DNA from 2 places in the Turicibacter sanguinis genome. Region 1 is predicted to be linked to the other one. Evidence: riboswitches for the same ligand, from Rfam matches in the RefSeq annotation. Region 1 holds a riboswitch; the other holds the start of a gene.

What was found. A riboswitch is a leader RNA that binds a small molecule or an ion and turns the genes downstream of it on or off. The one in region 1 is predicted to bind S-adenosylmethionine.
Region 2: it holds a riboswitch for S-adenosylmethionine, as region 1 does, so the genes downstream of both, HLK68_RS09130 (methionine ABC transporter ATP-binding protein) here and HLK68_RS04435 (methionine ABC transporter ATP-binding protein) in region 1, are expected to answer to the same signal.

The regions. Positions count from the first base shown of each region.
Region 1 is NZ_CP053187.1:903,131-920,073, forward strand. It holds gene HLK68_RS04430 (manganese efflux pump MntP) at 73-699, opposite strand; SAM riboswitch class I at 955-1,056, shown strand; gene HLK68_RS04435 (methionine ABC transporter ATP-binding protein) at 1,163-2,179, shown strand; gene HLK68_RS04440 (methionine ABC transporter permease) at 2,176-2,844, shown strand; gene HLK68_RS04445 (MetQ/NlpA family ABC transporter substrate-binding protein) at 2,962-3,825, shown strand; gene HLK68_RS04450 (leucyl aminopeptidase) at 3,999-5,459, shown strand; gene HLK68_RS04455 (alanine/glycine:cation symporter family protein) at 5,571-6,863, shown strand; gene HLK68_RS04460 (hypothetical protein) at 6,892-7,443, opposite strand; gene HLK68_RS04465 (ArsB/NhaD family transporter) at 7,480-8,754, opposite strand; gene HLK68_RS04470 (MATE family efflux transporter) at 9,100-10,458, shown strand; gene HLK68_RS04475 (spore coat associated protein CotJA) at 10,644-11,663, shown strand; gene HLK68_RS04480 (spore coat protein CotJB) at 11,656-11,904, shown strand; gene HLK68_RS04485 (manganese catalase family protein) at 11,919-12,509, shown strand; gene HLK68_RS04490 (SulP family inorganic anion transporter) at 12,681-14,336, opposite strand; gene HLK68_RS04495 (DEAD/DEAH box helicase) at 14,520-16,136, opposite strand; gene HLK68_RS04500 (ABC-F family ATP-binding cassette domain-containing protein) at 16,522-16,943, shown strand, end outside.
Region 2 is NZ_CP053187.1:1,875,436-1,892,378, reverse strand. It holds gene HLK68_RS09140 (MetQ/NlpA family ABC transporter substrate-binding protein) at 1-290, opposite strand, end outside; gene HLK68_RS09135 (methionine ABC transporter permease) at 318-998, opposite strand; gene HLK68_RS09130 (methionine ABC transporter ATP-binding protein) at 982-2,025, opposite strand; SAM riboswitch class I at 2,118-2,219, opposite strand; SAM riboswitch class I at 2,297-2,398, opposite strand; gene HLK68_RS09125 (DUF6320 domain-containing protein) at 2,466-3,128, opposite strand; gene HLK68_RS09120 (hypothetical protein) at 3,112-4,407, opposite strand; gene HLK68_RS09115 (cysteine peptidase family C39 domain-containing protein) at 4,831-5,817, shown strand; gene HLK68_RS09110 (ATP-dependent helicase) at 5,903-8,452, opposite strand; gene HLK68_RS09105 (metal-dependent hydrolase) at 8,829-9,383, shown strand; gene HLK68_RS09100 (nucleotide pyrophosphohydrolase) at 9,405-9,686, opposite strand; gene HLK68_RS09095 (hypothetical protein) at 9,812-10,303, shown strand; gene HLK68_RS09090 (flavodoxin family protein) at 10,316-11,056, opposite strand; gene HLK68_RS09085 (sensor histidine kinase) at 11,127-12,281, shown strand; gene HLK68_RS09080 (response regulator transcription factor) at 12,274-12,918, shown strand; gene HLK68_RS09075 (ABC transporter ATP-binding protein) at 13,087-14,022, shown strand; gene HLK68_RS09070 (ABC transporter permease) at 14,035-15,126, shown strand; gene HLK68_RS09065 (ABC transporter permease) at 15,123-16,178, shown strand; gene HLK68_RS09060 (peptide deformylase) at 16,371-16,781, opposite strand; gene HLK68_RS09055 (radical SAM/SPASM domain-containing protein) at 16,792-16,943, opposite strand, start outside.

The DNA.
Region 1 (16,943 bases):
TTGAAATTTTATTGTGACATTTTTATCCACCTAAAAAAACTTCTTTAAGATACATCCTAAAGAAGTTTTATATTAGGACAATATAGATTTTATTCCTAATATAACAATTAATATTCCACCAAATATATTAGCTTTATTTCCAATTATATGACCTAATTTTCTACCAAAGGTTGCTCCCATATAAGATAAAAGAAAGGCAACACCTGAAATGCAAATGACAGCTAACATAATCTGCTCATAAATTAGTCCATACGTAATTCCAGCAGCTAACGCATCGATACTTGTCGCAATACCAAACATCACTAATAATCTAAACGTGATTTTATTTGTTTTTCCAGTTCGTAAACACTTAACCTGACTACACTTTTTTTGTTGGCAAATCGGATACGGACAATTATCTGGTTCTTCTTCAAATGTTTCTTTAATCATTCTTGACCCCAAAATGATTAAAATAACACCTGCAATATATTGATTATAAGTTGTAATATTTCCACTTACGATTGTCAGCGAGATAATTCCTAAAATAAATAATAATCCTTGAAAAAATCCAAAGCTTGTCGCTACCTTCAAGCGCTGTCTTATTGAACTTGTAGCTCCATCCATTCCGAGTGTTATTGAAACAGCAAAAGCATCCATTGCCAACGCTACTGACATTGTAATAATAACAATAATGTAATCATTCAATAAAATCTCCCCCATCTCTAATCTTCCTTGCTCCTACATCTTATCTATTTACCTCATTTAATATACCTATTTTAAAATTAATCTAGAATTATTAAATATTGTATAAAAAATTAGGAACGCTAAACAAAAAAATATTTTTTAATTTCTTACCTTATATATATGTATTTCTGTATAAGTTAAAAAATGGAAAAAATAGATTGACTTTTAAACTAAACGCCTTATAATAAGTATTAAGTCACAACAAACTAAAATTTTATACAGATACACAAACTCTTATCAAGAGCGGCGGAGGGACAGGCCCTGTGATGCCCGGCAACCATCAATTAATGATACGGTGCCAATTCCTGCAGATTTTTATCTGACAGATGAGAGAAAGTGTGACATTACATGCAAATGTAGTCCACCTTTCTACTTATCTAAGTAGGAAGGTTTTTTTGTATCAATGTTAAATGACTTATCTAAGGAAAGGGGAGAGAATATGATTATCCTTGATCAAGTTAAAAAAGTATTCCAAACTTCATCCGGCCAAGTAACAGCAGTTGATTCTGTTAATCTAGAGATTAAAAAGGGAGAAATCTTCGGAATTATCGGCTACAGTGGTGCTGGAAAAAGTACATTAATCAGAATGTTAAACTTACTCGAACGACCAACCGACGGGACCGTTACAATTGACGGAAAAGATCTAACTAAGGTATCTGCTAAAGAACTTCGCTTAGCACGTCAACAAATCGGAATGGTATTTCAACACTTTAACCTACTTTGGTCTCGAACTGTTTATGAAAATATCGCCTTTTCTCTTGAAATTGCTGGCGTTAAGAAAAATGAAATCAAACCTCGTGTACTAGAATTAATTCAATTAGTTGGATTAAGCGGGAAAGAAAATAACTACCCTTCCCAATTAAGTGGAGGTCAAAAGCAACGTGTCGGAATCGCTAGAGCGTTGGCAAATAACCCAAAAGTTTTACTGTGTGATGAGGCTACATCAGCCCTCGATCCACAAACAACAGACGAAATCCTAGACTTATTAGTCACAATTAATAGAAAATACAATTTAACTATCGTTCTAATTACACATGAAATGCATGTCATTCAAAAAATCTGTCACCATGTTGCCATTATGGAAAATGGTCGTATCATCGAACAAGGTGATGTCTTAACTGTCTTTAGAACCCCAAGTCACTCCGTTACTAAACGATTTGTAAAGCAAGTTGTCAATGAAGACGAATCACTTAATACGTTAGATACCCTATCAAAACAATTCCCTGATGGAAAAATTGTTTTATTAAAATACTTCCAAGGAAATGCTGAAAAACCATTTATCACAAACGTTATTCGACAATATGATGTTGATATTAATATTATTCACGGGAAAGTTGTTCAAACACAAGATGGTGGTTATGGATCACTTTACGTTCAACTAACAGGAAATGATATTAATTCTGCACTTAATTATTTAAAAGAGGCAGGAGTAGAAATTGAGGTGATGGCACGATGATTTCATCATTACTACCGAATGTACGCTTTGATAAAATGTTTGATGCCACAACTGAAACACTATATATGTCACTAATTGCTTGTATTTGTGTTTTCTTATTAGGTCTTATCATCGGATTAATCTTATTCTTAACAGGACCTAATCAGTTACTTGAAAATAAATGGATTAATCGTATTTTATCTGCTTTCGTCAATATATTCCGATCAATTCCATTCGTTATCTTAATTATTTTGTTACTTCCATTCACAAAATGGTTAGTCGGAAGTATGTTAGGTCCGAATGCTGCACTTCCTGCTCTAATTATTGGAGCAGCACCATTCTATGGTCGATTAGTAGAAATCGCTCTTCGCGAAATCGATAAAGGAGTTATCGAAGCTTCAGTCGCAATGGGAGCTTCAATATGGACAATTATTTGGAAAGTTTTAATTCCTGAAAGCTTACCTGCATTAGTATCTGGTATTACTGTCACAACGATTTCTCTTGTTGGTTACACAGCAATGGCCGGTGTAATCGGAGCAGGAGGGCTTGGTAATTTGGCCTATCTTGATGGATTCCAGCGTAATCGCATGGATGTTGTATTTGTAGCGACAGTCATCATTTTAATTATTGTCTTTACCATCCAAATGCTCGGAGATTTTATTACTAAAAAAATCGATAAACGTTAAAAGAAATCTGACGTTAAGTAACTATTAGATAAATCCTTAATTTTTCACGAAATTGAGATTTATATAGGAATCGTGGGGGAACACGATAAAAACAAAATCCAAGGAGGAGAATTAAATATGAAAAAATTATCTTTAGGTTTATTAAGCTTTGCTGCAGCCCTAACATTAGTTGGTTGCCAAAATGACACAAAACCAGAAACTTCTACACCAGAAGCGCCAGAAACTGAGGAAGTAAAACCTGCAGAAACGACAAAGTTATCTATTGGAGCATCTGCGGTCCCTCATGCTGAAATATTAGAGTTTGCTGCTCCATTATTATTAGAAGAAGGAATCGAGCTTGATATTACAGTATTCCAAGACTATGTTTTACCTAATACAACGGTGGAAAATGGAGAATTAGATGCAAACTACTTCCAACACATTCCTTATTTAGAAGAATTCAATGTTGAGCATGGAACAAACCTTGTAAATGCGGGTGGAATTCATATCGAACCTATTGGAGTTTATTCTAAAAAATATACATCATTAGATGAATTGCCAGAAGGAGCAACAATCATCATGAGTAATTCAGTTGCTGATCACGGACGTATGCTAGGATTATTACAAACAGAAGGCTTAATCAAATTAGATGATTCTGTTGAAGTTAGCAAAGCAACTGTAGAAAATATCATTGAAAATCCTAAAAACTTAAAATTCCAAACAGATATCGATCCAGGATTACTAGTTCAAGTTTATAATGCTGAAGAAGGTGATGCTGTTTTAATTAATACAAACTACGCGCTTGATGGTGGATTGAATCCAATGAATGATGCTATCGTAATGGAAGGATCACAGTCACCATATGTGAACATCGTTGCAGTTAAGAGCGGAAATGAAAATAATGAAGCAATTCAAACATTAGTTAAAGTGTTACACTCTGAAGAAGTTCAACAATTCATTATTGATACTTACGAAGGAGCAGTTGTCCCTGTATCTGAATAGTGAATCAAATGGCTCTCATAACGAGAGTCATTTTTTAATAAATATAATAGATTTAGAATGAAAGTAAAAAAAAATTCTATCCTAAAAATGAGAAAAAGTATAAAATATAAGCTTTTTTCAAACTGGAAACTTTTAACTATGTTATAATAATGACAAATGAAAGGGTGAGAAACATGATTCAATTTAAATCAACAGTAAATTTTAAAAATGAAAAAACAAATTTAGTAGTTGGTGTATTTAGCGATACGACACATCCATTATTCTTGCAATTAGATAAGGCGTTAAATAAACGTTTATCTGCTTCTTTAGAAGAAAAATTAATTCCTACTACTTTCAAAGAGATTACACCAATTTATCCACTTGGACAAATTGAAAGCAAAAAAGTTTATATCGTTGGTTTAGGAAAATCAACAGACTTTAATACTGAGAAGTGCCGCCAAGTAATCGGACAAGTTGCAAAAATAGCAAAAGATGATGTAACAATCCTACTTGAAACATTTGATAGCAAACAAACCTCAATCAATGAGTTAGCAACGATTTGTGGTGAAGCTATTACACTTGCAACTTATAAGATGGAAACATATAAAACAGAAGAAAAAGTAAAAACTCCAGTCAAGTTCTACATTCATAGTGAATGTTCAATTGAAGCAGATTTAAAGCGCGGTATTATCTACGGAGAAGCAACAAATAGTGCTCGTCAATTATTAAATGAACCAGGAAATAAATTAACAGCAACTAATTTAGCAAATGCTGTTGCAACGTTCGCAAACGAACATAACCTTGAAGTTCGTATTGTTGAAAAAGAAGAAATGGAGCAATTAGGAATGGGAGGAATTCTTGGTGTAAATCAAGGTTCTGTTGAACCTCCAAAAATGATTGTTGCTAAATATCAAGGAACACCTCGTTTTGAAAACATTACAGCTTTAGTCGGTAAAGGTTTAACATTTGATACAGGGGGATATTGTTTAAAACCACGCGCTGGAATGGAAAATATGAAATCTGATATGGGGGGAGCTGCTTCAGCATTTGGAGCATTCCAAGTAGCTGTCCGCTTAAACCTACCCGTTAACTTACTATTAGTTATCCCTTCAACAGATAACATGATTAGCGGTAATGCAATTAAACCAGGTGATGTTATTAAAACGATGAATGGAAAAACAGTTGAGGTAACCAATACAGATGCTGAAGGTCGTTTAATCTTAGCAGATGGAATTACATTTGCTAAACATTTAGGAGCTAGTAAAATTATCGATTTAGCCACTTTAACGGGAGCTATTATCGCAGCTTTAGGAACGGATACAACAGGTGCCTTCACAAATAACCAAACCTTCTATAATCAATTCTTAAAAGCAGCAGAATTAACAAACGAATACGTTTGGCAAATGCCACTTCATCCACGTGATCAAAAAGCATTACGTTCCAGTGATGTTGCCGACTTAAATAATGCACCAATTGGAAAACCAGGAGCAATTATGGCGGCTGCTTTCTTAAAAGAATTCGTTGAAGAAACACCATGGATTCACTTAGACATCGCAGGAACTGCTGATACAAAGGCAGCTCATGACTTAGGACCAAAAGGTGGAACTGGGGTTATGGTTCGTACCATTGCTAAATTATTAGAACTACAAGCTTAATCATTAAAACGTAGGAATTACTTATGAATTCCTACGTTTTTTTAATACATAATTTCTTAAGTTGATAAATAAGATAGTTAACAAGGATGGAAAAAAAGATGGGGGACTTATATGATAAAAGAAATAGAACACATTATTTGGTCTTACTTAGCAATTCCCACTTTGTTAATCGTAAGCTTAATTTTTACTTTTTATTATAGAGGGGCACAATTTCGATTTAAGGAAATGATTAAATGTTTAACCAAAAAAACACCAACTAGTGAGGGTGTTTCATCTTTTCAATCCTTTACTATGGCCCTCGCTGCACGAGTAGGGGTAGGTTCTTTGGCCGGGGTTGCACTCGGAATTTATATTGGAGGACCGGGAAGTGTTTTTTGGATGTGGGTCAGCGCATTTATTACAGCTGCCGCTTCGTTTGCAGAAAGTACACTTGCCCAAATTTATAAACGAAAAGATGGAAAGATGTATATTGGAGGACCGGCCTACTATATTGAAGATGGCTTACATAAAAAATCTTTTGCTATCATTTACGCTATTATTATTATTCTAACTTATACTTTTGGTTTTAGTGCAATTCAGGCTAATACAATTGCGACTTCATTTAATGATGTATTATCTATCCCTCCGCTTATAACAGGAATCTTTCTTGCCATTTTAAGTGGATGCATTATATTTGGAGGGGCTGCATCCATAGCTAAAATGACTTCAAAAATCGTACCTATTATGGCGCTATTTTACATTGGAATTGGGATATTTGTTATGCTGACGCATCTTTCATATATTCCCACATTCTTCACTACAATTCTCGAAGATGCCTTTCAACCCTCTCCATTAATCGGGGGCACCGTAATGTTTACAATTATTACAGGAATTAAACGCGGGGTTTTTTCAAATGAAGCGGGAATGGGATCGGGTGCTCACGCGGCTGCAACAACAGATAGTGAGTTTCCAATTGAACAAGGTTATATCCAAGCATTTGGTGTTTATGTTACAACCTTATTCATTTGTACTATTACAGCCTTTTTAATCATGGTAACAGATGCTATCAGTGTTGCTGATAACTATAGTAATGGGATTGAACTGACTCAATATGCTTTAACAAGTTTATTTGGTCCAATTGGAGGAATTATTCTAGCAATTGCTATCTTCTTCTTCGCCTTTAGTACGATTTTAACTGGATATTTTTATGGCGAATCTAACGTCAAATATCTCTTTAAAACCAATCATGTCCTCTTCCTCGTACGAATTATTGTGATTGTGGTCATCATTATCTCTGCCTGTGCTTCAGCAGGACTTATTTGGTCACTAGTTGATATCGGTGTTGGATTAACTGCAACCATTAACATTATTGCTCTTTGCTATTTAGCATCAGAGGTGAAAAAGCGCCTGCGAAAATTACCATAAAAAAAGCCATCGTATGATGGCTTTTTCTTTATTCTTCGTTAGAAGGAAAGACATGACTTAAATAATTTGGATTTGATTTATCATAAATCAAATCCGATTCCTCTGCTGTCTTTCTAATTTCATCTTCAATTTCTTGAATTTTATTTAAAATTGATTCTGCATGGAATTTTTCAACATTGTAATACAAGAACAAATCTTCAAAAGCCTTTGCGGTTTTATTTAACTCTTGATTGATTTTAATGAATGAGGCAATATTTTTACTCTTTGCCGCATTTTTAAATTGCTCTAAATCAATTTTAATGGTTTCAATAACATCCTCTTCATTTTCGTATTCTTTAAGAGGAAGGGGATATGGTTTTAATCGTTCTAAGAAGTAACGATTTGATTTGTTAATGTTGTAAACATACGATAAGCGGAAATCACCAATATGGAATCTTACATAACAGCAACTACTTGGGAGTTGTAAAACTTCTCCACCCATTTGACGTAAAACCATTTCATGTTGATTGGCTTGCATACGCATATAACTAGCGTTCGTAAAAATACCTGCACCTGTAAATTCCGGATTAAATTTATCCATAATATATCTCCTTTATCATCAAATTATTTAATCACATTATACATAAAAGATTAGAAGATAAATAGTAGAAATGATAACAGAAATAATCATAATAGGGAATCCAATCTTTAAAAAATCCCCAAACGATAATTTATATCCTTTCTTATGAAGCATTCCACTAACAATAACATTTGATGAAGCTCCAACGATACTACCATTACCACCTAGACAAGCTCCTAAGGCTAACGCCCACCATAACGGTGCAATATTCATTCCAGTCATTGTTCCGATATTAATAATTAAAGGAATCATTGTTGCAACGAATGGAATATTATCTAAGAATGCAGAGGCAATAGCTGCAACCCATAAAATAAGTAATGCAGTAATCATTAGATTTCCACCTGTTAACTCAATCAATCCGCTGGCTAAAACTTCAAGTACCCCTACTTTTTCTAGTGCTCCTACCATGACGAATAATCCCATGAAGAAGAAGATCGTTGGCCATTCAACTTCTAATAAAACTTCTTCAACATCAATTCTACTAATTAATAACAAGACTCCAGCCCCAAACAATGCAATAGTTGCTGACTCAATTCCAAGTGCATGATGAGTTGCAAACCCTGCGATAGTTAGTAGTAAAATAATCCCGCTTTTTTTTAGCAACGTAGGATTTGTAATAGTTTTAGAAACATCGAATTCAGCAATTTTAGCTTTATTCTCATCACTGATAACAAAATGTTTTCTAAATACAAATTTTAAGATGAATAAGACTGTTGCAAAAATTACAAGAACAACTGGTCCTAAATTAAATAAGACATCTGTAAATGATAGCCCTGTCGCTCCACTAATCATAATGATTGTTGGATCTCCAATTGAAGTAGCTAATCCACCGATATTGGCACTAAATACCTCGGTTAATAAAAATGGTATGGCATTAAGTCCAAGCGTTTCTGTAATAACAAACGTAACCGGTGCAATTAATAAAATAGTTGTTACATTATCTAACAAGGCAGAAGAAATAGCTGTAATAACCGCAAAATAAATCATAATTCTCCATGGACTACCTTTAGATAATTGTGCTGTTTTGATTGCAACATATTGGAAAATTCCAGTTCGTTTTAAAATATTAACAATAATCATCATACCGATTAAGAGCCCGACCGTATTGAAATCAATAAAGCCTAATGCTTCTTCCTGTGTTAAGATATGAAAAACTAACATCAGAACTGCTCCTAATAGAGCTATAACTGTTCTATTAAATTTTTCAGAAATAATAAGGCCATATGCAATCAAGAAAATAACGATTGCCGGAAGAAATAATTGACTCGCCATCCCGTACCACTCCTTTATACACAAAATATACATATTTTTTTCTTCAAATGATTATAGGATAAAAAACTACCAATTAATACAAGAAATTATTGTAATATTTAGGAATTAATTAGGTAGATTTAGGTAAACGATGGTTTTAATTAACAAAAAATGTAAAAAAATATCCGTTTTAAAACGTTTTTTTCTATAAAAAACTATTTTTTAATATATCCAAATAAAAATTTTTTAAACGTTTTTATTTCATTCTCTTCTAACAATCAATAATTAACAATTTATGTAAAGTGATTTTTCTTTAAATTTACATATACTATTTTAAAAAGATTAAATTATAACGTGGTGAAAAGAATGACATCTAGAAGTGATTTTTTAGGAAGTGAGAAAGTTGGAAAGCTTCTTTTTTCTTTTTCACTTCCTGCTTTTTTAGGAATGTTTGCCAGTGGTATCTATAACATTGTTGATACAATATTCATTAGCAAGGGCGTTGGAATTTTGGCTGTCGGTGGGGTTGGAATTGTTTATCCAATTCAAACCCTTTATGTAGCCTTTGCTCAGATGATTTCAATTGGAGCAGCTTCTGCTATTTCGCGAAGTCTCGGTGAAAAAAATGAATCCCGAGCAAATCAAATTACAACAAATTCCTACGTGTTAACCTTAATAATTTCCATTATCTTAATGATTTTAACCTTTCTTTTTACAGATAAAATTTTATATTTTTTCGGCGTCAATCAAGATTTAGCTCCATTTGCTAAAGATTACTTACGCATGTCTATTTGGGCTATTCCATTCAATGCTCTAGCCTTAATTTCAAGCGCCGTTTTCCGTGCAGAAGGAAATATTAAAATATCAATGGTAACAGTCTTAATTGGTGCTCTTGTTAATATTGCACTCGATCCTCTTTTTATTTTTATCTTTAAGCTTGGAATAAAAGGTGCTGCTTTAGCAACGATTATCGCACAGATGCTTGCAACAGCTTTTTCACTATTTTATATTTTGAGTCATCGAAGTATCGTCAAATTTGAAAAGAAATACCTAATTCCCAATTTAGAAATTATCAAGTCCATCATTAGTGTCGGATTTTCAGCTTTCGCAAGAAATGGTGCAAGCTCATTATTTGCGCTCATTACCAATGCAACTCTTAGAACCTATGGTGGCACAGCCTCTTTAACAGCATTCGGTACTGTTAACCGCATTATCTCCTTTTTCTTTCTTCCTATCATGGGAATCAATCAAGGAATGCAACCGATTGCTAGCTATAACTATGGCGCAAAACAACCAGACCGAATTAAACAAGTTGTTAAATTATCCTTAATTTATACAACTGTTATTGGAGTTATAGCCTCTGTCATTGGAATTCTATTTCCTTTTGCAACGATTAGTTTATTCCTAAAAGATACTACAATTATGCAAGAAGCATCATTTGTTTTAAAACTACAATTATTTTTCTTTTGGACCATCGGACTTCAAATGGTCACCTCTACTTTATTTCAATCTCTTGGTCAGGCCATCCCCTCTTTATTCCTATCTATTCTCAGACAATTCATTATTCTGATTCCATTAATTCTTATTCTTCCTAGATTTACACCATTAGGAATTAATGGAGTCTGGTATGCCTTCCCTATCTCCGATTTTATAGCCTTTATAATTATCGCTATTATCTTAAAAATAAAATGGAACAAATTAGATAAAACAGTGCCAAAAACATAAAAACGATTTAGCAATATTATTTAAAATTACAATTTTATTCAAACTCATTCGTCTCTCACTCACCATATTAAACTTTTATCATATGCTAGAATTAGGCAAAGATGTTGCCAATAAGTAATGAATTTCTAATAAATTTGGAGGATTTTATTAGTTTTAATTACTGTTTAATATGGAGGTGCAAACCGTTGATTTATAATTCGAATTCTAATCAGTCACGTGCCTGTGGAGGTTCTAACGTAGCTGCAATGCCATTTTATCAACCTATGATGGCTTCTCAGCCTATGGTACAACCTACTATGGTACAGCCTATGATGGCTTCTCAAGCTATGGCCCAACCTGTTATGATGCAACAACCTATGATGACTTCTCAAGCTATGACCCAACCTGCTATGATGCAACAACCTATGATAGCTTCTCAAGCTATGACTCAACCCGCTATGATGCAACAACCTATGATGACTTCTCAAGTTGTGTCTCAGCCTGCTATGATGCAACAGCCTATGATGACTCCCCAAGCTACGGTTCAACAAGCTGTGACTCAACCAAATATGGTTGATAATACCCTTAGTTACGACCAAAATATGACTCAACCTAACTATCAAAATGCAATGATTTCTACACAATCAATGCCTCTTGCTAGTTATCCAGCATACGGTACTGCTTCTATTTATAGTAGCCAAGTTGGAATGCCAACTAATCAACTTGTAACAACACAAACGACTCAATCAGTTCCAGTTGCACAGAATCAATCTACGACTACCCATCATAAAAAAACAACTTATGTTGAAACTTATGCGCAACCATGTACAAACCAAGAACCTGTAAGTAATCAAATAACAACAACCAAAACGACAACTGAGAAATATCCACTAACCGGTAATATGGTTTATAGCGTTCAACAACAACCAAAAGGTTCAACTATGCAAGACTATAACTTATACTTGCTAGAAAAAGAATACTATGGTGATGATACCGATCAACCTGTGTATACTAAAACACAATCTTATCGAGATGGTCGTGCTGATGGATCACCACTCATCTCTTGCGATAATATTCCACTCGCAACTAGTTGTGTTAAAATGCAATCTTATCAAAATTTAAATGATTCTACTAATACACTTCAACAAGGAACTGCCTTTGCAGATTTATACATGCCTTACACTCCTAGAAAAGTTCCTGTAAGAGGAGGTAACCGCTATGAATAAAAACGAACTACTACGTAACATCCAAGCAATCAGTTTAGTTGCAGTAGATTTAAGACTTTTTCTCGATACACATCCAGGCAATCAAAAAGCACTAGCTGATTACAAAAATGCTACTGCTCAATATCAATCATTAAAAGATCAATACGAAAAAGAATATGGTCCACTCCTTAATTTCGGTCACAGTGATTTAACAGGAAAGTATAATTGGATAGATGAACCATGGCCATGGAAAAATAAATAAGGGGGACATATTAAATGTGGGTATATGAAAAAAGATTACAAATTCCAGTGGATATAAAAAAACGTGATTTAAAAATGGCTAAAGATATTTATGATGCCCTAGGAGGTGCTGATGGAGAATTAACTGCTTCAATGGAATATCTTCATCAACGTTATACAATGCCAACAGGACAATCAATTGCAACTTTAACCGATATTGGTACCGAAGAATTAGCTCATCTTGAAATTGTGGCCTCTTTAATTTATCAGTTAACAGATGGTGCAAGTATTGAGGAAATTAAAGCTGCTGGTCTTGATACTAGCTATGCAGGACGAGGAACAGGGATTTTCCTAGCTGATCCAAATGGCGTTCCATGGAATGCAGGTTATGTCGCACTTAAAGCTGATCCAGTAGCAGATTTAACAGCTGATATGGCGGCTGAACAAAAAGCAAGAGCAAGTTATGAACATTTACTTGATTTAGCTACAGACGAAGATGTTCGTCAGGTACTAAGTTATTTAAGAGAACGAGAAGTTGTTCATTTCCAACGTTTTGGAGAAACATTAATGAATGTTCAAAATCATTTTGAACATGACCGTTATTTCTTTATGAATGATCAAGATTAACCTTTTCCTAGGTAATAAAAAAAAGCTTCCATCTAGGAAGCTTTTTTATTTTGTGATGAACTGAGACATATTTCTTTTATAAAATACCATTAAAAACTTAAGAAATTACGACAATATTCCTTAAGTTTTTCTTAACATAAAAAGGCCCCCAAAGAGAGGGACCTTTTTTTACTAAGCAATCAGTTGTTTTGCTCTTGTAATCGCATCTTCAAATCCGCGGCAAACATTTGCGCGACCGATGTGTTTGACTAAACCAACACGTTTGATAACTTGATATGGTCGATCTGCGACTTCAGACAAGACTAAAACCGTATTTGAACGTTCACAATTATCATATAATAAATCTAATGCATGAACAGCTGTAGCATCAATAACAGGTACATTTCGCAATCTTATAATTAATACTTTAGATGGCCCCTGTAACGACTGAATTGAATCTAAAAATTTATCAGCAGCTCCAAAGAAAAATGGGCCATTAATTTCATAAACTAAAATTTCATCTGATAATACCTCTTTTAATTCATCATCTAACAATTCACTGTCTTCATGATCATCCATTAAATCTAATCCATAAACATCCGTTACATCTGTCATACGTTTTAAGAATAAGAATGATGATAAAACCATCCCAACACTAATAGCAAGTGTTAAATCAAATAATACTGTTAAAAAGAAGGTCGTTAATAAAACTGCGACATCACTTTTTGGTGCATGCAATAATTTTTTAAACATACGCCACTCACTCATATTATAAGAAACCATAATTAAAATTGCAGCTAACGTAGCTAATGGAATTAACTTTACTAACGGCATTAACACTAATAAAATAAATAATAATGTTAACGCATGAATAATTCCAGCAATTGGAGTACGTCCTCCATTTTTAATGTTTGCAACTGTTCGTGCGATTGCCCCCGTTGCAGGCATTCCACCAAATAATCCTGATGCAATATTAGCAATCCCTTCTGCTACTAATTCCATATTTGATCGATGTTTACTCCCAATCATACCATCCGATACAACAGCTGATAATAATGATTCCATCGAACATAAAAATGCAATCGTAAATGCCGGTGCTAATAAAACTTGAATCTTAGCCCATGTAAAGTGAGGAATTGATGGCATTGGAAATGAAGAAGATAAATTTGCATACTGACTTCCGATAGTTTGCACATCTAACTTTAAGACAGATACCAGAAATGTTGTTACAACGATCGCAATTAAAGACCCTGGAATCTTTTTATTAATTTTAGGCCAAATAATTAAAATAGCTAAAGCTAACGAACCTATAATAAATGGTAACAACCTTGCTTTATCAAATGACTCAAAATAATAAATCCATTTCTCAATAAATTCTGTTGGCACAGTCCCGATATTCATTCCAAAGAAATCTTTAATCTGTGAACTAAAAATGGTAACTGCAATTCCACTTGTAAATCCTACCGTAATTGGATACGGGATATACTTAATCATACTACCTAATTTACAGAGTCCAAATAAAATCAATATAATTCCAGCTAAAATCGTAGTAATCAATAACCCCTCAGTTCCATGAGTAGCTACGACTCCATAAACCACCACCATGAACGTAGCACTCGGTCCCCCGATTTGGACACGACTACCTCCAAGTAAAGAAATAAAAAAACCAGCAATAATAGCAGTATATAACCCTTGTTCAGGTGAAACCCCCGAAGAAATTGCTAATGCAATTGAGAGTGGTAAAGCAATAATAGCAACAATTAATCCAGCTATTACGTCTTTAATAAACTGCTCCTTATTATAAGTTTTCATAACAGATAATAATTTAGGTTTTAGTCTTGTTGACACGGTAAAAATATCTCCCTTCCAATTCTCACATCTGGCACAATATATTTATTTTAACACCATAGCTCTTGTAGCGATAGGAAAAAATTAGTTATTTTGTTAATACTATTTCATAGAATTTAAAAACAGGAAAAAGCCTCCATAAAGATTATGAAGGCTTTTTTTATATAACATCAACGCTACTAATTAGCGATCTTTAGGCATTGCCGCACCAGGAGCTGTTTTTTCAGCACGAATTGGTTTACCATTAATTAATTTTGAGTTTAATTTACGGATAATGTTATTAGCGTGTGCTTTATCAACATTAATGAATGTGAATTTTTTATAAACGTCGATATCTCCGATTGCACGTGCAGGAATATCAGACTTTTTAGTTAACATTCCAACGAAGTCTTTAGCCTTAACTTTTTGCTTAGAACCAACGTTTACGAATAAACGAACTTCGTTTTTACGCATTCCTTTAGCTTTTGGATTACCTGCTGTAACTTCTTCGATATGAGCATATTTCTTAGTGCTTTGACCAATTTTCATTTGTAATAAACCAGCCGCAACTTGTTCAATTGTGAATCCTTTTTCTAAGATTGCAGCGATTAATTCGTTTTCTTTAGAGAAATCTTTTCCTTCTAAATTAGCAACGATTTCGTCAATAACATTAGTAGATTTTTTCGCTTGAATTTCTTCTACTGATGGAATTGGCATTTTAGACATTTTTGTTTTTGTGTAATCTTCAATACGACGGATACGGAACATATCTTTTCCGAATACAAACGTAATTGATAATCCAGTCATCCCCGCACGACCAGTACGTCCGATACGGTGAACATAGTTTTCTTCATTTAATGGGATATCGTAGTTGAATACTGCTTCAACGTTACTTACGTCGATACCACGAGCAGCGATATCAGTTGCAACTAAGATATTAACATTTTTACGACGGAAGCTGTTCATAACGCGGTCACGTTGAGCTTGTTTTAAGTCTCCGTGTAACCCTTCAGTTACGTAACCTTCTTCTTGTAATTTAGAAACTAATTCATCAACTTCACGTTTAGTATTAGTGAAGACGATAGAAGAAGTTAATCCCATCATATCGATACAACGAATCATCGCTTGAACACGGTCTTGGCGTTTAACTTCAACGTAGTATTGATCGATTTTTTTGTTTGATAATTCTTCTGAAACGACTTTAACCACTTCAGGATTTTTTTGATAAGTTTTAGCAATGTTCATGATTTCACGAGCCATTGTCGCTGAGAACATAACTGTTTGACGAGATTCAGGTGTTTTTTCTAAGATTTCTTCGATATCATCTTTGAATCCCATGTTTAACATTTCATCAGCTTCATCTAAAACTAACATTTTTAAGTTTTCTAGTTTTAAAGTGCCGCGGCGCATGTGGTCCATAACTCGTCCTGGAGTTCCGACAACGATTTGAACACCTTTTTTAAGTGCGCGGATTTGAGGATCATATGATTGTCCTCCATAAATTGATAAAATGTGAACATCACGGTTGTTACGTGAGAATTTTTTAGATTCTTCATGAACCTGTACCGCTAACTCACGAGTTGGACATAATACTAATGCCTGAACATTTTTATTTTTAGGATCAATTTTTTCAAGGATTGGTAACATAAATGCTGCCGTTTTCCCTGTTCCTGTTTGTGCTTGTCCGATAATATCTTTTCCAGCTAATACTACTGGGATTGCTTCTGCTTGGATTGGTGATGGTTTAACGTACCCGATCTCCTCAATTGCTTTTAATGTTGATGGTGATAAAGCAAGATCTTTAAATGTAATTTCTGTCATTCTTTGCTTCCTTTCTATTTAAACACAAAAAAAACGTAAATGAGCAGACGAACATCACTTACGATAGTGTCATGTTTACGAAGTGTCAATAAATTATACACTATTTTAAACCCCTTTGCAACCTAACACGTCGAATGATATCGTTTCCTAGCTAATATTCTGTGCTTATTCTCTCTTTATTTTTTTAACGTAACTACAATCTTATTTAGTATGGACCAATTACCTGATTTATTTTCATCAGAACATAAATAAAAACAAAAATCTTAACCATTTAATAATTCCAAAACAATGCTCCTATCAAGGATTGTATCTTATTAATCACATGTGACATCTATCAAAAATGTGATATAATGTTTCAAGATAAATTACACGGAGGTGTTTTAGCATGCTTACAGTATCAAACGTTGGTTTACGATATGGTGATAAAAAATTATTTGAAGAAGTTAACTTAAAATTCACTCCAGGAAATTGCTACGGAGTAATCGGTGCAAACGGAGCTGGAAAATCTACGTTTTTAAAAATTTTAGCGGGTGAAATCGAACCTAATACAGGTCATGTAAGTTACCCAAAAGATATTCGTATGTCAGTTTTAAAACAGGATCATTATCAATACGATGAATTACCAGTTTTAGAAACAGTAATTCGTGGTAATGAACGCCTATTTGAAATTACTCAACAAAAAAATGCGTTATATATGAAAGAAGATTTCTCTGAAGAAGATGGAATTTTAGCAGCTGAACTTGAAGGTGAATTTGCTGACTTAAACGGGTGGGAAGCAGAATCAGATGCTGCCTCTTTATTACAAGG
Region 2 (16,943 bases), 970 kb from region 1:
AAGTTATGATTGCTTTTAAATTCTTCAAAAAATGCGATTGTTTGAAAAGCATTCGCATCAATTTCTCCATCGGCTAGTGCGGTATTTGGTAAGTTATAATCACTAAAAGTCACAAACTCAAGGATAATCCCTTCTTCTGCAAGACGACTTTGAACACTTTTCCAAATGGAATTAACTTCGCCATTAATTCCTAACTTAATAACCGAATCACTTCCCACTTCATTACCACATGCAACTAATAAAAATCCTAAACAAACTGACATTACTAACCCTAATAATTTTCTTTTCATGATCAATTCCTCCTAATATGATTTATTTTAATGACTGAGTTTCCGTTGGAGCCATTCCCCGGCACTTTGAACTAGTGACACTAACACAAGTAAAACGACAACAGTCACAAACATGATGTCTCCTTTAAAATATTGATAACCATAACGGATGGCAAAATCTCCAAGACCACCTCCACCAACACTTCCAGCAATAGCTGAAAATCCAATCAAACTTACGATCGTAATCGTGAGTGCATATATGATATTTGGTAATCCTTCTTTTAACAAGACACGATAGATAATTTCAAATGGACTCGATCCCATCGCTTTTGCTGCTTCAATTACCCCATCATCAACATTTAACAGTGCCGACTCAACTTGTCTCGCTACAAACGGTGTCGTCCCCACAATTAACGGAACTAAAGCCCCTTTTAACCCAATCGTTGTGCCAACAATCCACTTCGTAAATGGCATAATAAACGCAAGCAAGATAATGAAAGGAATGGATCTCAAAACATTCATTAATTTTCCGATGATATAATAGACCCATTTATTTTCAACCAAATGATTTTGCCTTGTCACCACTAAAACAACCCCAATTGGCAATCCAATCATCGTTGCAAAAATCCCCGATATACTAACCATTAATAACGTTTCGTTAAGTGCTTTTAATAAATCAGGAAAATACTCGACCACATTTGGACAAATTTGATTAAAGAACTCGACCATCACTTAACACCTCCACTTTAATCTGATTATCATTTAAATACTGTAGTGCCTGACTCATCAATTTCTCATCGCCATGTAAACTGACAATTAGATGCCCAATGGGCGTTTTTTGTATCATCTCCACACTTCCAAATAAAATACTCGCCTCAATATCAAACAACTTTGAAATATTAGAAATAAAGGCTTTACCTGTCTGTTGTCCAACAAATGAAATCTTCACAAGTTTTTCAAGTTTTGTTAATTCTTCAAACGAACCTCTCGACTCTAATAACTCAAAAATCCGTTCATCCTGAAATACATTGGCCACAAAATCCTTTGTAATAGTTGCTTTAGGATTTGAAAAAACATCAACTATAGGTCCTACTTCAACAATTTCACCTTCTTCCATCACCGCCACTTGATGACAAATATCTTTAACAACCTCCATTTGATGCGTAATCAATACCATCGTAATTCCTAACCGTTCATTAATTTCTTTTAACAACCTAAGAATCGATTTAGTCGTTTGAGGATCAAGAGCTGATGTCGCCTCATCACAAAGCAACACTTCTGGATCATTTGCCAATGCCCGAGCAATTGCCACACGTTGTTTTTGACCCCCACTCAACTGATTAGGGTAGACATTAGCCTTTTCCTCTAATCCAACAAGCTTTAATAAACGATCAACCTTCTCCTTTATTTCATCACGATTCAATCCTTGACCTTTTAGCGGATAAGCAATATTTTCATAAACATTACGTGATTTCATGAGATTAAAATGTTGAAAAATCATTCCGATTTTTCGTCTAGCCTCTCTTAATTGCTTCGCATTCAATTGCCCCAGAACCAAATTATTAATCAACACTTCTCCCTCTGTTGGAATTTCTAAATAATTCAAGCATCTGATTAACGTACTTTTTCCTGCTCCACTATACCCAATGATTCCAAGGATTTCACCTCTATTCACCCTTAAATTTATATTTTGTAAAGCTTTAACCACTTGCCCTTGACTTTCAAAGTTCTTACTTACCTGTCTTAACTCAATCATCTTCTATCTCCCTCCTTGTCAGTTGAAATAAAAAAACGGACCCCTTATCAAAAGCTGGGGTCCGTCTCATTAGAGTCCTCTAATAAACAATCCCCTCATCTCCCAGAATCAATCTGTCGGATTTAGCACCGTGTACAACTGTACCGGTTGCTGAAGCTTCATAGGGCCTGTCCCTCCACTTCTCTTGATAAGGTTTTATATTTAATTAATAAAAAAACTAAGTCATCCTTCAAAAATTTGAAGAACGCTTAGTCTAACTTACAACTCGCGCTCCTCATCTGCCAGAATTAATCTGTCGGATTTAGCACCGTGTACGACTGTACCGGTTGCTGAAGCTTCATAGGGCCTGTCCCTCCACTTCTCTTGATAAGGAATCCATTTTTATTTCTTTTTTAACTTACGGATACTATACCATCCATTTTATGGAATGTAAAGTCTTTTTAATAATGAAATTTCTTTTTTATTTCATGAATCAGTTTACGATCAGCAAACATAAACATCCCAACACACGTTATTAAGGCGTAATATCCTGCAACCACTGCAACCGCTGGAAAACTAATTAACTCAAAATAAACGAGCATTAATAAAAACAATCCAATACCGCCAAGCAGTAACTGATAACTTGCAAAATCTGTAAAACGCTTTGGTCTTAAAATAATTAACAATGTAAAGACAGATGTTCCTGCCATCAGTGCCAATGGAAACACAAAATTCAATGACCACCCTTGATAGCCAAGTAAATAATCTAAAATAACGGCAAATACAGTTCCACCAAAGACATGCGTCAAAATATTTGGTCCAATATTTTTTTTCACTCTTAAGCCAATAATAACACTCACTGACAAATATAAAGTAGAACACACAATAATAAAGACCCAATTCCAATTAAAATCATGAAAAATTCCGATGATAAAAGAATACGAAATAATCACCATGGCCATAAATACAATCAGTTTACGAATCGGCACGCGACGTTTCTTTGCAAATCGGGATGGATAATCTCGAACCACTTCAATTTCAACTAAGTCCAATATTTCCCCACATAAAGGACATCTTTTCAATTCATTTTCTACATTCATTTGACATTTAGAACAATATCTCATTATTTATTTCCTCGTTACATGAAATTGTAATTTCAACTTTCTGATCTTTTAAAAATCTAAAGAAGAATCGTTGAATATCAGTTTCTTCTAATGATGATGTAAAACTAACGACTAACGTCTCCTTAAATGAACAAACCCCACAACGAATTCGTTGATGTGGTGTCACCGGAAGCATGACGCGTACTTGATCGACATACTGTGAAATTTCATCTAAAAAGACAATACGCCCAAGATTCGATAACGTGGTTGTCACCCCTTGATCGGCCTTTAAATAAATTTGTCTCATCACCGTATTTTTGATAAACAGTGGAGCAAAACGGATGGCTAAATTTTCTTGAGCACTCACATTATCTTTAATTTTATGCGTCACAACTTGTTGATCTTGCCCCTCAATTAATTGAATGGATACCTGCTTTAAAATATCTTCAAAACTCATCTCCTCTAAAACATTAACCGATACCGTCACATTAGAAAAGAAATTACGCACAGTATTTGACTCAAAACGGGCTCTTAAATCAAATGGAATTGTCACCGTAATTGGTCGCTTATTCTTTGTGAATTTCTCATTTTCCATATAAATCGAATAAATTAATAAAGAAGATAAAAAACAAGACATACTAACGCCATATTGTTTTGATAATTTAACAATCTGTTTTGCTGGCATCATTCCATGAATCACTTTTAATTCTTGAGGACGTTTTTTAATTCCTAGTATTTTATATGCTTTAGAAGTCGTTGGAATAACTTTTCCATCTCGATCCGACACAACTTTTAAAAAACTGTCCTCATCCATTGCACGTTGAGATTGTTGGTCACTCATTAACTGTAAATGTTGATTGACTGAATTAGGATAAACTCTTTTTAAATATTGATACAATAGAACCTGTAAAAACTGTAATGCGCCTGCTCCATCAGCCAAAGCATGAAAAACTTCTAGATGCATCATGTTTTCATAATAGGTGACATTAAATAAATAACCATTATTAGTGTACTTCGTCATTTTTGAACATGGATACGTAAACTCTTTACGAACTCTTGGTTTTTGAATATTCATATCAAAGTAGTACCAAAAAATTCCCATCCTTAGACGTACACTAAATGATGGCATTTCAAGAAGTGCCCCCACGACAGCTTCTGATAAGTAATCCGCTTGAATTGGTTCTGTCATTTTGACCGAAATTCGGAATACATTTGTTGCCTTTGTACTCGATACGAGTGAATATAACTTCGCCACATTATCAAGCTTACTCCAATAAAATGCTTGGTAATTATCATTCATCTACCATCGTCCTTACTTTTTAAATCTACATCGCAAAAATCAATGCTTTATAGCTAATCATACAATAACTAAGATTATAAATCTACCAATTCAATTAAAACAATTTTACTTTTTTTACTTCTTTTTATTCATCTCTTGAGATGAAACTTCTCCATTTGTAGAACAAAAATAATAATCTAAATGTTTACTTATATAAATTGTAAAAAATTATGAATTTTTTAAATAAAAATGATTGATTTATCCTTAAAAATCGTTTAATATATGATTAATGAGCAATAAAACGTTAATAAATTAGCTATTCCCCCTCTCTTTTGTTTCGATGATTCTCATCTAAACATTTTATTTTTGCTCAAAAAGTTTATAAATACTAAACATAATGTTGAATAAAATTACGAAAATCAAAATTTGAAAGGATGATTACTTTTGAAAAAAATTTCATTATTAACTTTAATTATGGCATTAGGGGTGATGACAGGATGCCAAAATCAAAATGAAATACCTGCCATTGAACCACTTGAAGAGGAGGCAGTTAAAACCGTTTCTGAGACAGTTAAATTAAAACCAGATTTTATTGAGGGAGAAGATTACGATGAATTGGGGGGAGCAGATTCTTATAACTTTTTAGGTGATAACGCTACTTCACGATTTTATGTTAATCCCGATTTTTATCGATTAAAATCAGACGAAACCTTAACCCTCATTGAAGGTTTTAAAACGATGCAACAAACAACGGAATGGTCATGTGGAAACGCCGTTTCTTTAATGACACTTTGGAATATGGGAAAAACTGATTTAACAGAATGGGATATCGCACTTGCCATGGGTTCAAGTGTTGACGATGATACGGAAGGCGCTCTTCCTGGAAGTGCTAATAACTTTCATGAATATGGCACAACCGTTGAAGACATGTACAACTTCTTTTCTAATTTAGAAGGATTTAAAGTATTAGAAACAAGTTATCGCGCTGATTATACCGAGGCTGACTTGGTAAGCGAAGAGGATGGAGCAACCCCTTCTAATATCGGAAATCTAAAACCGACCTTCTCTTCATCATCTTTATACGCTTCAGAAAATAGTGACGATACTGAAGCTTGGGTTGACGATGCTAAAGATTCTTACTTCGTCACATGGCTAACAGGACACTTAAAAGCAGGAAGACCCGTTATGGTTGAATGGGGAGACTGGGATGGTCATTGGGTCTCTATTATTGGATATGATAACAATGGAACACCAAGTATTGGAGATGATACCTTAATTTTTGCTGATCCTTATGATACATCAGACCATTGGCAAGATGGATATACTATTTTTCCACTTGAACGCTTCTTCTATATGTGGCAAGATCGTAAAGTCGCACCTAAACCTTATCAATTACAACCCTTCATCGTTGTTGACAAAGTGACAGAATAAAAAAGAGTCTCAGGTAACTGAGACTCTTTTTTTATTTCAAATAATCGTTTAACCCTTTCATTCATACTTTTTGGCTCATTCTTCTTTATGAATATAAAAACGATATAAATTGACTTCGCTCTTTCACCCTTCTAGATGAAGAGGTTTCTTTCATATGGCGCGTCAATAATAAGCTCTGCTTCGCACGAGTCATCGCAACATAAAATAATCGGCATTCTTCCTCTTGATTAATCCCATCAAAATCGAGCGGGAACATCCCCTGACTCATAAATGGAATAATCACATGATCAAACTCAAGCCCCTTTGACTGATGCACCGTAATAATTGCAAGCTTATTTTCCTCTTTCATGACACGATCAAGTTCACTGCTTGATAACGCCATCAAATTAAGCATTTGAATCCAAATTTCTAAATTTGGTTGATGTGGATTCGTATGATGCAGGCGATGATAGGTCGCCCCAATGTAATTAAGTAACTCTATGATACTTTGCTTATGTGCTTCATCCTCACACTCAAAAGCATCTATTAAACCTTTCATCGCAACATGTGGCGGCTGTGTTTCAAAACAGTCTTGAATTTCTTTTAACCTTTGAATCGCTCCCCATAAATGAGGTTCATAAAATTTCATGACTTTTTTACGGTTTTCATGATGCGTCATTAACAAATCCATACTTTTAACGAGCACATCTTTTGTTGCTAAAATATCATCCATCGCATTATGCGTCGGCTCATGACTCACACCAACATAGGCGCTGACGGTATCTAACTTATGATTTTTCAAATCTGGATACAGGCGCCTAACAATATCTAAGGTATCATAATAGCCCATTGAATTTTCAAACATCAGACCTAAACGATTCATCTGACTACTCACAATTTTTAAATCATATTGAACATTATGACCAATCAATAAAGCGCCTTCTACAAACGCTTGAAACTGTAAAAAGACTTCTCTCGCCTCTTCGCCATGTTCGTTTAAATAGTCATCACTAAATCCGTGCACCAAAGCTGAGTCTCCAACCGAGTGGCTCGGTTTAATAAATCGTTCAAATGAACGAGTATACTCACCATTCACCAATTCAATAGCTGCAATTTGAATAACTTCATCTTGAGTCACATCAAGACCCGTTGATTCCACATCAAAAATGACAATTCGTCCCTTTTCAAACTGCTTCTTTAATAATCCATACGGTTCTTCATACTCATAAGCAGCTTCTTGAAACAAATCAATCATTCTCATCCCATAACTAACATATCGTTGACGATACGTTTGATTAAATAACTCAGGAGATACCTCAGGACAAATAAGTGGCAACAATCGTTCAAGTGATAAATGATCAAATGGATTAAGTTGAAATTTGACAAAGGCAAGTAAGTCTTTTACGACTTTGCGTCTAAATAAACTTAAATCTTCAATCAAATAACAGGGAATCCCCACATTTCTTAAAAAGTTTGAAACTTGAATATTTTGCTTATTTGTTCGCGTTAGAATCACAGTATTAGCGAGGTCATCTAATCGATAATGCTTTAGGTGATCGATAATAAAATCCATTTCCTCTTGTTGGGTCTGTGCTTCATAAAAGACAGGCCGACCTCCCACTTCCTCATTCGCTGCCTCAATCACGCGTGGGGATAGCCTCGGATTAATTAAGCGTGCTTTTTTCGCATTTTGTAAATAATTGGCACTCATTTGAACTAATCGTTTCAAAGACCGATAATTTAGGGATAACTCCAATCGTTTTGGATTAAATGTCGTCATAATTTGTGACAAAATCAGTTCTGGATTTGAATCACGCCACTCATAAATGGTTTGATTGAAATCCCCAAAAACACTAAATTGCTTTCCTTTTGCTAATTTTTCAATCAGTTGATATTCAAATTGGGAGGTATCTTGTACTTCATCTACCATCACCACCTTAAATCGCTCACGCCAACGTTCTAAAATCTCCTCATCTTCTAGTAATTCGCTAGCATAAACAATCAAATCATTAAAGTCAACAAGGTGATTTTCAAGAAGATACGTTTGATATGTTTCATATAACCAACAACCATACTGAGCTAAAAATCCAAGGGTATATGCTCCAGCATCACTTCTTCTATTCGAATATTGAAGTTTTTGTGCTTTTTCAGATTGATGAAAAGAGGCGACCACTCTTTTATAATCGTCACGATACGCTTTTGGAATCATTAAGCGATATAGTTTCAATTCTTGCAAATATTGATAGGCCAAATCGGCAATGACATAATCATCTTTCATTAACTGACGCACTAAAAACTTTCCATCCTCTTCATCCATCACCGAAAAATCACGCGAAATCTTACCGAAGTTTTTCGCTTCTTCTTTAATGAGTTGAAAACAAAAACTATGAAACGTTTTAACGAAAACCTCTTTGGCCAACCCATTCGTTACTTTTAGCAATCGTTCTGCTAATTCATGACAAGCTTTATTCGTAAAGGTTAAGCACAATATCTCTTTCGCCTCAATCCCCTGATTAATAAATCCCGCTACTCGTAATGAAATAACTTTCGTCTTCCCTGTTCCTGCCGGAGCCATGACTAATAAATTATCATTTAGGTTAGAAACGACCTCAGATTGTGCGTCATTTAAACCCGTTAACTCTTCTTCTAAATTCATGAAACATCACTCTCACTTCATTATCTATCCCGATACAAAACGATTGTTCCTTAGCAGTTATGTTGGGTTGCTCAAACAAAATACTAAGACGCAACATTTTAAAATCATAATCAGTTCTTAAACCCTTAAACCCTTTTGTATCGAGGATCCTATAGTCTAATAAAAAGAGGCTTAAAAAAATGCTCTAGACTTCTATCTCCTCTTACCTTAACACTATCCTTTCATTTTATGCAAGTCTCTCTCTCCCTATATCTAATATACCATTATTTCCCTCATAGAATTCAAACGAATATTCGTTTTTTTCTTGTATAATATAAAATAGATGACATTAATCTTTTAAATTCGACATCAGGTTTATACAGGAGGACTTTTAACTATGACTGCCGGAACGCATCAACGAGGTGGCCTACTTTGCGGACTTGTGACCCACCATCTTTTTATTGCCCCTTATTACGAGGAGGCTAATCTTTATTCTAAAATTTTCATTATCACCCTTTATTGTCTTGCGACCACCGTCGGGTCATTATTACCCGATATCGACATGACAGGATCTCAAATGGGAAAACTTTTTCCCTTTATCTCAAAATTCATTGCTAAAAACTTTAAACATCGAACACTGACTCATAGCTTTCTTTCTATCGCCTTCTTTTTTGTTTTAATTGCCTGCGCTCCATTACTAGACGTCGGAAATGAGTTTTATATTATTATTACCTGCGGCTTAATGCTTGGTCATATTTCACATATTGTACTTGATTTATTCACGCATCAAGGGGTTTGCTTATTTTATCCGTGTAAGAAAAAAATTAAACTCGCCAACTTTAAAACAGGTGCCAAAGGTGAACGTTTCATCAGTCAAATGCTCTTAATCAGTATGGTACTTTACGTCCTTTATGAAACTTATACAACCATGGTTTACGCCATTCATCAATAAAACCCGTGAAAATCACGGGTTTTATTTTGTACTTGGATATTTAATCGCATTCTTTTCTAATTTCTTTAAAATAATGTCTTTGACATCTACTTCTAATACATCAGCCATTGGCATGCAATAAATCATCACATCTGCTAATTCTTCAGAAACATGTTCTGCATCAAAGTCATTATTCCACTGAAAGCATTCTAACAATTCAGCTGCTTCAATTGAAATAGATTTTGCTAAATTTTCTGGAGTATGATAAGGTTTCCAGCCACGATCATCTCTAAATTTGATAATTTCTTTCATTGTCTCTTTCATGATAGAAGTCCTCACTTTTATAGTTTCAGTTTATTTTAACATATTTAAAATATCGTGATACTACCACTTTATTATTTTGTTTAATCTTCATACTCTATAGTAACTTAAATAAAGGAGTGATGACGATGAATAAAAATTCAAGCATCTATAAACTCTATAAAAAACTCAAGTATGAATGGGGACACCTCGACTTTGCCACTAAATGTATTTTTTTCATTGGAATCCTCCTTCTTTTCCAACTGATTTATGCTATTTTTGTTCCAGCTAATGCGCTAGATTCCACCACTCAGATTGTCTTTAGAACAAGTACCTCAAGTATCTTTGGTTTTATTCTTGGGATGGCTCATAGCTATTCAACTAAAAAAGCATCGCCACCTTCTGAAGAATCTGAAGATCATGAGAAACAAGAGTTTGTATTCAATAAAGATATTAATTTGAATAAAGCAACTCACGTTAGAATTTTGTTTTCAACAACGGTGTGCATCATTTGTATCATTGTTTTAATGATTGCTAATCGAACGAATAATCTAAGTTATCAAGAAGGGATTATTCAACTTCGCGACTTGATTTCAACAACCATTGGATTTTTAATCTCAAAAGCTTCTCATCATCATTAAAAAATCCTCCTATTAAGAGGATTTTTTTTTAATAATACGGCTAAAGAAACTATAAAAAGAGTTCCCCATCCACTTTAAATAAAAGGGCACATCATTCTCTTCATAGTAAACTTGTACATCATAACCATGTTCTATCCAATACTTTCGATCTCTTGGAAGGATATTCATGGCTAATGTTTTCTGCACCTGAAATGCGATAACCTGATCCTTTGTTGGAATCCACTCCGTTTCCTCCCCTTCTTCCACCGCTTTAATAAAAAATTTCAACTCTTTTCTACTGACCGCTTCATCCCAAGTTTTTACGTTCCGCTTCACTCGACCACAAAGATGCATCCCCCAAAAAGTTGCGACTTTTTCCATATAGTCTAGAACTTCATCGGCATATCCCCCTGCTGTTGTGGTCATTAATAAAACTGGTTTTTTTACTAATTCTGGACGATGATACCACTTGCAGGTACGGTCAATAAATCGTTTAAGTTGTCCACTCACGCCTGCCATGTAAACAGGTGACGTTAAAATAATTCCATCCGCCTGCCCCAGTTTTTCTAAAATCCCGATCACATCATCTTTAATCGGGCACCGGTCACTTAAGATACAAGCCTCACACCCTTTGCAATCTTGAATCAAGTAATTTGACAGATGAATGATTTGCAAAGAAATTCCCGCTTCCTTTAATAAGGGAGCCGCCGATTGAATGAGTTGATATGTATTTTTTTGACGCCCACTACTTGAAATTGCGATAACTTTTTTCAAAATATCACCTCGTAACTTTATTTACCAATTGTTTGCATGATACAATACAAAAATAAACAGGAGGTATCTTATGAGAAAAAACAAACTATTAATTACTGTTCGTTACTTAAGTTTACTCACGGTTATTTTTTCTTTCATTAGTTTGAATGAAACATTATCGATTTTTATTATCTTAATGCTGTTATGCTTACTTATCAATAGTCAGTTTCGTTTTTTCTCGCTTCGTCAAGCACCTTATATTATATGTTCGTTAGTTGTTGATTTAATCTTATTTATTTGTTTAAGTTCGTATCAACCGCAAATGGTAGCCTATTATTTTATTTTACCGATACTTGATAGTATTTTACTGTTACCAAGACGTTATCATCTTTCCTTGTCTTGTTTAATCGGAATGATCTTGCTATTTTTAATTTCTCACTCTTTCACATTAAATCAGATAACTTCTTTATTTGTGTTTCTCATCGTTGCTTTTTTAGGGCTTTATATTAAAGAAGAACATGAGAAGAAATTAGATGCTCAACTTTTATATGATGAACTTCGAATTTCTGAAGAAAAATTAAAACAGGCTAAAGAAGAATTAGAACTTTACGGGGCTTCAATAACAGAACTTGCCGTTTTAAAAGAGCGAAATCGAATTTCACGTGATATTCATGACAGTGTCGGACATGCTCTCTCAACAGCCATCATTCAATTGAATGCGATGGAAGTTATCGCCTCAAAAGAGAATTCAAGTGTTGCTCCTCTGGCTTTAAATTTACGTGAATTTTTAAAAAATTGTTTACAAGAAGTTCGTGAGGCCATTTCGACTTTAAAACCGAGTGAGTATCAAACGTATCAAGAGTTATATCGGATTGAAGAATTAATTGAGAATTTTAAAAAGTTATCTGGGATGAATGTCAGACTGACGATTTCTAAACAAAAATGGGAACTAAGCCCGAAAATGGGATTGACACTATATCGTGCCATTCAAGAAACATTGTCGAATGCACTCCGTCATGGTCAAGCAACGGATGCGTCCATTTCAATTCATTTTTCACCTGATCATGTGGTGTTAACGGCTGAAAATAATGGAATTGGCTGTCCTAATTTTCAAAAAGGGGTCGGTTTAACGAGTATGAGCGAGCGTGTCAGTGAGGTCAATGGGAAGGTTCACTTTATCCCTTCTACAGTTGGCTTTAAAATAAGAATTACGATTCCAAAGGGAAAGGGTGAAAGTTATGATTAGGATTTTAATTGTTGATGATGAAGCGCTAATTCGTGATGGACTTCGTTTAATGTTGTCGTTATTTGAAGATATTGAGGTCGTAGCAACAGCGTCAAATGGTGAGGAAGCCCTGAAGGCCTGTCAATCACACCCGGATATAGATCTTGTTTTGATAGATATTCGCATGCCTTTATACGATGGAGTTCTTGGAACACGTTTGATTAAAGAAGCTTTTCCAAAGATAAAAGTGTTGATTTTAACCACGTTTAAAGATCAATCTTATATCCAAGAGGCGATGCAACTCGGTGCAAGTGGCTACTTATTAAAGGATAGTTCGCATGAGGTGATTTATGAGGGAATTAAATCTGCCATCATGGGGAATGTTATTTTTCATCCGGAAGTTGCAACTCAACTGTTAAATACGCAAACGACTTCAATTAAAAGTGATGCACAATTTTATGAGCAGTATCGTTTAAGCGAAAAGGAGCTGATGATTATTCGTGAGATTGCAACAGGATTAACAAATAAAGAAATCGCCGCCAAACTCTTTTTATCCGAAGGAACGATCAAAAATCATATCACGAATATTTTATTTAAACTTGAGCTTCGAGATCGCACTCAAATCGCCATTTTTGCATTTAAGAATGGATTAGCATAAAAAAACATCAGTTTCTACTTAGACTGATGTTTTTTTATTTCCCTATAAGGTCATTTTTTCTAAGTAAGTGACTTAAGTCACCCCCTACTATGACGATGGGTTATGGAATTGATATCCAGTTATGACTATAATGAAGGTATCAGATGATAAAATCAGGGAGGAAATAACATGAGTATTGTTAAGGTGAGTAATGTAACGAAACGTTTTAATGACAAACTTGTTTTAGATAATATCAGTTTTGAAATTGAAGAGGGTGAAATTTTTGGACTTATCGGACCGAATGGAGCCGGAAAATCGACGTTGATTAATATTATGACGACACTCGTTGAGGCGACAAATGGAAGTGTTGAAATTGGGGGCTATGATATTGTGAAGCAACCGATTGAGGCGAAGTCTTTAATCGGTCTTGTTCCTCAGGAGTTAGCGTTGATGGAGGAAATGACGGCCTATGATAATTTGTTATTTTTCGGTTCTCTTTATGGTCTAAGTTACAAGGTGCTAAAGGAACGTATTAATGAGGCTTTAATGGCAACCGGTTTAATGGATCGTAAAAAGGAGAAAGTTAAAAAGTTTTCAGGAGGGATGAAACGTCGATTAAATATTGCCGCTGCTTTGATGCATCATCCTAGAATTTTAATTATGGATGAGCCCACTGTTGGGGTTGACCCACAATCTCGTAATCATATTTTTGAGTTTACGAAAAAGATTTGTAAGGAACGAAACACAACAGTGATTTATACCTCTCATTACATGGAAGAGATTGAGGAGCTTTGTTCAAAAGTTTTCATCATGGATTTAGGTAAAGAAATTGCGTCTGGAAGTCAGGAACAAATTAAATCCTTATCTGGAGAACAAACAAAGGTCATTCTAACGGTCGGTCATCTAAGTGGGGAAATCGTTCTAAAGTTACGAGGACTTGAGGGTGTTTCATTAGTAACGGAAGAAGGTAATCAAGTGACGTTAACGATTAATAAAGACTTCAAATTAACGTCCGCTATTGCATTACTTGAGTCATATTCTTCGCAGTTACAAGGGATTCGTTACGAAGAACCTCGTCTTGAAGATGTGTTCTTATGGTTAACTGGGAAATCGTTACGCGACTAAGGAGGAAGAGTGATGCGATTATTAATGTGGCTTTATGTGAATTTGAAAGTCGTTTTTAAGCAGTTTCCAATGACGATTTTGTATATGCTTGGACTGCCCTTATTCATTGGACTTTTAATGGGGAATATGATGACCATCCTGTTTGCAAATCCAAATTCGATGGAACCTTTACCTCTACAAATCATAGATGAGGATCAATCTACCTTATCGAATCAGTTGATTTCATTTTTAAACGATGAGTCAATGTCTTCCTACTTTATCATTTCAAATGATGAACGTGCTTCGACTTTAGTTATCCCCGATGGTTATGAAGAAAATCTTTTAACGGGAATGGGTGGTGAGTTAGTTTTAGAAGAACTCAATACGAATAAACATATGTTATCTCTTACTGTAGCAAAGTCAATTCTCGATCAGTACCACGAAGGTCTTTTTAGAAGTTTATCCACAGATAATCCCGAGCAATTATCTTTAATTTATGATAACACCAGTTTAAAATCTGTTTATATCGAATCTGCTCTTGCCTTAAACTCAACCACGTATTACTCTGTTGGAATGATGTCTTTCTTTGTCTTCATGATGATCATGAACATTTCAGGAGCTAGTTATAAAAGTGCGGAGCTTGGACTTGATAAGCGAATGTATTCAGCCCCGCTTACACGAGTCCGTATGTTTAATTATGATTATTTAGCAAATTTACTATATTGTGTTATTTTATTAAGCTTTTACGTTTTGGTTTACCGAGTCCTTGGATATTCATTTGAGGGACCTATTGCTCTGTTACTTTTACCTATTTTGGCAACCTCTTGTTTTATGGTAAGTGTCGGATCATTTATTGGTCACTTTTTCTCCGCTAAATATGGAAACATGTTGGCGTTAATTTTATTCTTTTTACAAATTTTTATCGGTGGCACCTTCTTACCGACTGACAGTGTCGCAACCTTCTCTCCGTCTTATTCGATTACTAAAATGTTTCAAAACTATATTTTATATGGAACGTGGGAAAGTTTAAAAACACCATTCCTAATGACGATAGCAATTGCGCTTAGTTTATATTTAATGACCTGTTTAAAAGAAAAATATCGTTTTTGGGAGGTAAAAAGATGATTCGATTAGCTTTAGTTCATATTAGACGTTATCTTAAAAATCCTATCTTATTGTTAATGATGGGACCTATTCCTTTATTTCTTGTCCTCGGTTCTCTATTTTTTTCAGATAGTGATCAAATAACTCCAAATGTTGCTTATGTTTTAGAATCAAATGGCATTTATGAAATAGAACTGTTAGAAAATTTAGGCGTTGAAGAAAAATTTATTTATCACGATCAAGAATCTGCACTTGAGGGATTAATGGCGAATGAGTTAGCAGGTGTCATTATCATTCCAAAGACGTTTTCAACTGACATTGAAGGTGGTGTCAAACCGCAAGTTGAAATTTTAAAAACAACGGAGGGCGCTGGAACAGCAGAAGTTGAAATTCAAATTGAACAACAAATTAACACTTGGCTAACTGACTACTATAACCTGAATCCGATTTCACTGATAACGACAAAAATCGAGTTCAAAGAAAAGCCTGTTGATATGAGTATGACGATGTTTATCGTGATGATCATTTATTTCATGTTCATCGGTGCCACCTCACTCGCAAAGGATGTGTATCAATTAAAACAACAAAAGGTTTTACATCGTGCGTTGAGTACGGCGAACAAGGATATTGAGATATTTGGTGGGTTAATTTTGGCGATGTGTTTCATTCAGGGAATTTGTTTTACGATTGTCTATTATATTGGGATGATGGTCTTGGATGTGTCAATGCCAAATCCATTGCTTCCACTTTTATTGATGTTTAGTATGTCGTTTGTTGCGTCGAGTCTTGTTATTTTTGTCACACGTGTCGTGAAAAATCCAAGTTTAATTGAGATGTCAATCGTTATGTATGCACTCTTCGGGTTTATTTTATCGATGCTTAGTATTAACCTGTTCGATTTCGGTTTTGAACCAACGCTCATGATGAATATCGCGAAGCTATTCCCGATTTACTGGGCATTTGATACAGCCCTTAATCTAACATTATGGCCGAATCTAATCATCATTTTGCTGTTTGGTGTGGCTTTCTTAAGTGCTGGAAGCTTCAAACTTAAAAACTTTATTCAAAATTAAATAAGTATCCTAACTAACCATCACGAATCATTTTTTTCATTTAATACTTCTACCAGAAACTTAACGTACTAAATACACTTGACCTATCACTACTAAAAACACAAAGGATATTCTCCTGTGATACTTACACGATACTTCATTTTACCCCATCAAAAAAAGCTAATTCATCTCACTTGAATTAGCTTTTTTAATTTAAATAATGATTCCATTACAATGATCAATTTCATGTTGAATGATTTGTGCAACGAATCCGGTAAACGTTCCTTTTTGTTTATTAAATTGCTTATCTAAATATTCTACCTCAATGGTTTCATATCGTGTTGTTTCTCTAAATCCAACAAGTGATAAACAGCTTTCTTCTGTCACATAACTTTTTTCTTTTTTTACGATAACGGGATTAATCATTGGAACAATGATCTCCCCAATCGCAAAGACGATGATGCGTTTTTTAATCCCAATCATATTGGCGGCCATGCCCACACATCGCTCTAAATTAGCTCGTAACGTATCGATTAAATCTTCAACAACCGCTAAATCTGCTTTTGTTGCAGGAACTGATTTTTGTGCTAAAAATTTTTCATCTTTCATAATCGGTCTAATCATTGTCTACCTCCTAATATCTCTTCGCGTAACCACATCTCTTACAGAGTTCTTCGACTGCTACACGATTTGAAAAGCCATCATACATCGCCTTGGCACGCTCACTTTCTAAAATATCATGCAGCGGTGTTTCAAATACATTTCCTAAAGGAATTTTCCCTTCAC